Regions from separate parts of the Paenibacillus sp. FSL R10-2782 genome, predicted to be linked through region 2. Evidence: riboswitches for the same ligand, from Rfam matches in the RefSeq annotation. Region 2 holds a riboswitch; the other holds the start of a gene.
What was found. Region 2 has a riboswitch for glycine ahead of gcvT (glycine cleavage system aminomethyltransferase GcvT). Riboswitches for the same ligand answer to the same signal wherever they lie in the genome.
Positions count from the first base shown of each region.

Region 1: linked by a shared signal. The riboswitch ahead of NST83_RS18670 (sodium:alanine symporter family protein) and the one ahead of gcvT (glycine cleavage system aminomethyltransferase GcvT) in region 2 are both predicted to bind glycine.

Region 1 is NZ_CP151951.1:4,131,048-4,134,183, reverse strand. It holds gene NST83_RS18675 (glycoside hydrolase family 1 protein) at 1-806, shown strand, start outside; glycine riboswitch at 998-1,074, shown strand; glycine riboswitch at 1,092-1,186, shown strand; gene NST83_RS18670 (sodium:alanine symporter family protein) at 1,346-2,764, shown strand; gene NST83_RS18665 (carbohydrate ABC transporter permease) at 2,908-3,136, opposite strand, start outside.
Region 2 is NZ_CP151951.1:3,942,178-3,945,313, forward strand. It holds gene NST83_RS17780 (PTS mannitol transporter subunit IICB) at 1-35, opposite strand, end outside; gene gcvH (glycine cleavage system protein GcvH) at 429-824, opposite strand; glycine riboswitch at 1,125-1,314, shown strand; gene gcvT (glycine cleavage system aminomethyltransferase GcvT) at 1,492-2,592, shown strand; gene gcvPA (aminomethyl-transferring glycine dehydrogenase subunit GcvPA) at 2,721-3,136, shown strand, end outside.

The DNA.
Region 1 (3,136 bases), 190 kb from region 2:
TCTATCAAGCCCTGCATCACCAGTTTGTGGCGAGCGCATTGGCGACAAAACGAGGCCATGAGATTATTCCTGGCTCTCAAATCGGCTGTATGCTGGCTCGTATGGAAAGCTATGCACATACGTGTAACCCGGAGGACGTGCTGAAAAGTCAGCATGAAAACCAAATGAATCTGTTCTTTACGGATGTACATGCCCGTGGGGAATATTCAAATTATATGAATCGTTATTTTGAAGAAAATAATATTGTTTTGCACACAGAACCCGGCGATGCCGAAATTTTGAAAAACAACACGGTTGATTACATCTCATTCAGCTATTACATGACCTTGACCGTCTCTGCAGGTCCGGAAGGCGAGAAGGCAGCGGGGAACCTGATTGGTGGCGTGAAAAATCCATATTTGCAATCCTCTGACTGGGGCTGGCAGATTGATCCGATCGGCCTGCGTGTTACGCTGAACACATTATATGACCGCTATCAAAAGCCGCTGTTCATCGTGGAAAACGGCTTGGGTGCATATGACAAGGTGGAAGAAGACGGCTCCATTCACGATACCTATCGCATTGATTATTTGCGCCAGCATATCGCCCAAATGAAGGAAGCGATTGCGGACGGTGTGGATTTGATTGGTTACACTAGCTGGGGGCCTATCGACCTTGTGAGTATGTCTACTTCCGAAATGTCCAAGCGTTACGGATTTATTTATGTTGATCTGGACGATGACGGTAATGGAACATTGAAGCGCTCCAAGAAGGATTCTTTTGACTGGTACAAAAATGTAATTGCCACTAACGGCGAAGAACTGTAATCCAAGCTAACTGAATATAACCCGATATGGTCTGGGGGCGGGTGCGGCGAAGAACATCATGAGGATGAATCTGGCTGCGCCCGCTCTTATTTTATAGGCTCGTCCTAAAAAAACGGAACAACTTCACAAATTTTTCACTTGTAAAAAGCTGAAAGTTTTCTGTATAATAAAAAACAATTTCATATGTCTGGTTGATGTTTGCGGGAGATGGAACGTAAGTTCCGACCGAAGGGGCAAAACTCTCAGGTGCTTGGGCTGATTACAGCAACAAGCGGGACCGTAAACGGACAGAACTCTGGAGAGACCCTTAATTGGGCGCCGAAGGTGCACCGCAGATATCATCTGCTTAAACTCTCAGGCAAAAGGACAGAGACGCGAATAACCTGTGACAGGGGATGCCCTAGGCTTTTTTATGAGCTGTTAGTGGCTGAATCCTGCACAAGATGGTTGTATTTTTTCGTGCCTTTAACCTCTCCAGGAGTCGAATCAGCGGATTTGACTCTTTTTTGTTTTTTAATATGCTGGAGGAGCGGGTTGAAATGAATTTGGTACATGTGTTAGAGACAATTAGCAGTTGGATATGGGGGGCTCCACTGATTATTCTCGTTATGGGAACAGGTCTGTGGCTGACCATACGTTTGAAAATGTTGCAGGTTTTCCGCCTGCCTCTGGCGATCAAGCTGATCGGCAAGGCTCCAAATGAGGGTAGCGGGGATGTTAGCAGCTTTGCGGCCCTGAGTACGGCGCTGGCAGCTACAGTAGGTACAGGAAGTATTGTCGGCGTCGCGACAGCGATAAAACTGGGAGGACCAGGCGCCCTGTTCTGGATGGTTGTTGCAGCCTTTTTCGGGATGGCGACGAAATATGCGGAAGGTGTGCTTGCAGTAAAATACCGGGTGAAGGATCGGAATGGACAATTTTCCGGCGGCCCGATGTATTATATTGAAAAAGGGCTTGGACGCCGCTTTAAACCGTTGGCGATGCTATTCGCCTTTTCCGGGATGCTGGTGGCGCTGTTCGGGATTGGAACATTTCCTCAGGTCAAAGCGATTGTATCCTCAACCGAAAACAGCTTCGGTGTTCCGCCAATTGTAACGGCATTGATTATTGCTACCCTTACGGGACTCGTTACTATTGGAGGGCTCAAGAGCATTGCCAAGGTATCGACCAAAGTTGTCCCCTTCAAAACAGGCTTGTACGTGTTGATCTGTATGATCGTACTGATTCGGTTCGCCGATCAGATTCCTGCCGCACTCGCACTTGTGCTGCATTCGGCATTTTCCACGACGTCTGCGACGGGTGGATTTGCCGGAGCTACGATTATGCTGGCGATGCGCAGCGGGGTAGCCAGAGGGATTTTTGCCAACGAGGCCGGATTGGGAAGCGCACCGATTGCAGCCGCAGCCGCCAAAACCAAATGGCCTGCGGAGCAAGGGCTGATTTCCATGACAGGTGTGTTTATAGATACGATGATTATTTGCGTAATGACCGGGCTAACGCTGCTGGTTAGTGGCGTATGGAGCGGTCCTACCGATGCGGGCTTGATGACGCAGCAAGCTTTCTCCAGCGCATTCCCGCTTGGTGCGGAACTGCTCACAATCATTCTGATTATGTTCGCGTTCACCACGATGCTTGGCTGGAACTACTATGGAGAACGCTGTGTTGAATATTTGCTGGGTGTCAAATGGATTAAACCGTACCGTTATCTGTTCATTGCGCTGGTTGCCGGAGGCGCGTTTATTAAGCTGGATGCGATCTGGTTACTGGCAGATATCTTTAACGCCATGATGGCCTTCCCGAACTTGATTGCATTGCTTGGCTTGTCGGGAATTGTAGTTGCAGAAACCCGTACCTATATGGATTCCCTGTATCCCAACAAGAAAAAGGGAATACTCGCAGGTGCCAGTGCAGGAGCAGCCATAGACATAGAAGAAAATGGACAAACAGTCAGATCGTAAAGTCCGATATATCCGGATTTAAGAATATTGACTCTGCAAGAACATTTGCCAGGATAACGAAAGGGAGTGTCCCTCAGCCATTACAGGCTGGGAGGACACTCCCTTTTTGCGTTTTAGAGCAGGATAAAGCTGGCTCAGTAAATCTAATCTTTGACCGCTCCGGCGGCAAGATCGGAAATAAACTGGCGGCTAATGAAAAGAAATAAAATGATAAGTGGCAGTACAGCCAACAGGGTGCCAGCAATGACCATCGCATAATCCGTATTGTAAATACCGTTTAATTGGGACAGCGCAATCTGGAGCGTAAATTTGCGCTCATCGGTTAATACGATTAACGGCCATAAATAATCATTCCATGCTCCTATAAAGGTG
Region 2 (3,136 bases):
CCGTTTGAATTGGACTTTGCGTCCACTGTGCTCATATTCATATCCTCCTTATAGGTAAAAAGCATCACTACCTTTTCTTAAAATTCATACTAAATGACAACGCTATCTTCATCAACGAAATGAAAACGTACTTTCGTCATGAACGTTGATGACAACATTTAAATTTAAGATAAACAGGCGCGAAATCATTAGGCATAATTCCTCTTAATATGGCCTGTAACGTTAGAATTTAATCGAGAAACCATGCGTCATCTATACCATTTCTGTACAAGGAATAACCTCTAAGTAAGGAAAAAACACGTAATTACGCTTGCCAAAAAAGACAGCAAAAAATAGCCGCTATGCCCAATCATCGCGACTATTTTTATACAAAACCGAGCGGACAAACGCCACTCTTATTCAGTTATCCAACCTAATTTGCCCCATTATTACTCATTGGCAGTCAACTGCTCGTACTGATCCGCAGACAGCAGCTTGCTTAGTGCTTCCTCTACATCTTCTCCAATCTCCACTTCGATCATCCAGCCTTTTTCATAGGGAGACTCGTTTACCAGTTCAGGCGTGGTTTCCAGTTCTTCATTCACCTTCAACACCGTTCCCGTCACCGGAGCGAACAGGTCGGATACTGTCTTTACCGATTCAATAGTACCAATCTCTGCCCCCTGCTCAATCGTTGCTCCCTCCCCAGGCAGCTCCACGAAAACGATATCCCCCAGCTGATGCTGTGCAAAGTCCGTGATACCGATTCGTACCGTTCCATCCTCTGTGCGCTGAACCCACTCGTGTTCCTCCGTGTACCACAATTGCTGCTTCACTTCACTCATCCTGCTCCGCCTCGCTTCCATATGGATTACATTGTTTCGCCTACCCATCTATGACAGGTTAAGATTATGACAAGAAGAACTATTATGTCAATAATACTAACAAAAATATTTCATATCCCTCCATATGTTGTTTTAATTAAAAATACGACAGGATATAACAAACGCTTACATATCCTTATTTATGAATAAAATGTTTTTAATAATATTTTTCATGACATTTTTGTTGACATTTCGAATAAATTTGCGTATTAATGGGTTATAACAAGTGCTTTTGGAAATACCCGATAACTGTAAACGCGGATGAACGTGGAGGGAGAGACTGCCAAAAACTCGCATAGCTGCTGCCACTTGTGAAAACAAGGTAGCAAGCGAGTGGAATCAAGCTGTTACCGGCAGGACCGGATGGCATATAGCTGATCCAAGGGCAGCGCCGAAGGAGTAAACCTGCATCGCAGGTGAATCTCTCAGGCAAAAGGACCTCTGCCGGACGCATCTCTGGAGAGCATTCGCCATACAGGCGGATCACCCAAGGGGAAACCTGGTACGCACCGGGGTAACTCTCAGGTATCAAGGACAGAGCTGAAAAAAAGTGTGTGGACTGCCGTTCATACGTTTTTTTCGGCCTGTCTTTTTTGTTTAGCTGATCACACCGGATAGGAGTGGAAAAATGACTAACTTGCGAAAAACGCCGCTGTATTCGTCCTACGGCACGCTGCCGGGGGTTCGTTGCATTGATTTTGGCGGCTGGGAGCTGCCTGTACAGTTCAGTGGCATTCAAAAGGAGCATGAGGCCGTCCGACAACGTGCGGGATTGTTCGATGTATCGCATATGGGTGAATTCTTGGTCGAAGGCCAGGAAGCCGAAGCATTTCTGCAACAGGTAACGACGAACGATGTCAGTCAGTTGGAGCCAGGTCAGGCCCAATACTCGCTCCTGTGTTACCCGGATGGAGGTGTAGTAGACGACCTGCTTGTTTACTGTAAAGGGTCGGAGCGTTACATGCTCGTTGTGAATGCCTCCAATATCGACAAGGATTGGGATTGGCTGCTTCGCCATGCTCCTGCATCCGTTCATCTGGAAAACGTATCAGATGCGGTAGCACTGCTGGCATTGCAAGGACCTGAAGCTGCTCGTATTGCCGTAGCCGTGACAGACACGGACATTACGAAGCTGGCATCCTTCCGATTCAATGAGGATGTGCAGTTGTTCGGGGCAAAAGCGCTCGTCTCCCGCACCGGATACACGGGGGAAGACGGCTTTGAATTTTATGTGCCTGCGGTGGATGCACCGGCAGTGTGGGACGGATTGCTTCGCATCGGTGAACCGTATGGTCTGGTTCCCGCCGGACTTGGAGCCAGGGATACGCTGCGCTTCGAAGCGCGGCTACCGCTGTACGGGCAGGAGTTGTCCGCTACCATTTCCCCACTGGAAGCTGGTTTAGGCTTCTTCGTCAAGCTGAATAAGGGAGATTTTATCGGCAGAGAGGCCCTGCAACGTCAGAAAGAACAAGGTATTCCGCGCAAGCTGATCGGACTGGAAATGCTCGACCGCGGCATACCGCGTGCCCATTATCCCGTTTTTGCGGAAGGACAGCACATTGGCGAGGTCACAACGGGAACCCAGTCGCCCACCTTAAAGCGTAATCTGGGTTTGGCTCTGGTGGACTGCCGTTTCAGTTCCCTATCCACACCGCTGGGGGTCGAGATTCGTGGCAAGCGCCTGCGTGCCGAGGTGGTAGCAGCGCCCTTTTATAAACGTCCACGCTAATTTAAATGCTCGGCTTACTATAACTATCGTGATCCGTTACTAACGCTACCCCGTTCGCAATCGTTTATTAATCATTTGTTAATCGTTCTACGTTTTTACGATTTGTTGGTTGAAAGGAGCCAGACCCAATGAAACAACATCGTTACCTTCCCATGACTGAACAGGATCAAGCGGAAATGCTACGCGCGGTCGGCGCATCGTCTATCGACGATCTATTCAGCGATATTCCTGAGGCGATCCGGTATGAGGGGGAGCTTCCCCTGTCTTCTGGGCTAGACGAAAGAGCCTTAACCCGCCACTTATCCGGACTGGCCGGGCAAAATGCCAATACAGACACGCACGCCAGCTTTCTCGGCGCAGGGATTTACGATCATCATATTCCATCCGTCATCCAGCATATCACTTCGCGCTCGGAATTTTATACGGCCTACACTCCTTACCAGCCGGAGGTAAGCCAGGGCGAGCTGCAAGCCATCTTCGAATTCCAATCGTATATATGCGAATTAACAGGCATGGCTGTAGCCAATGCCAGTATGTATGATGG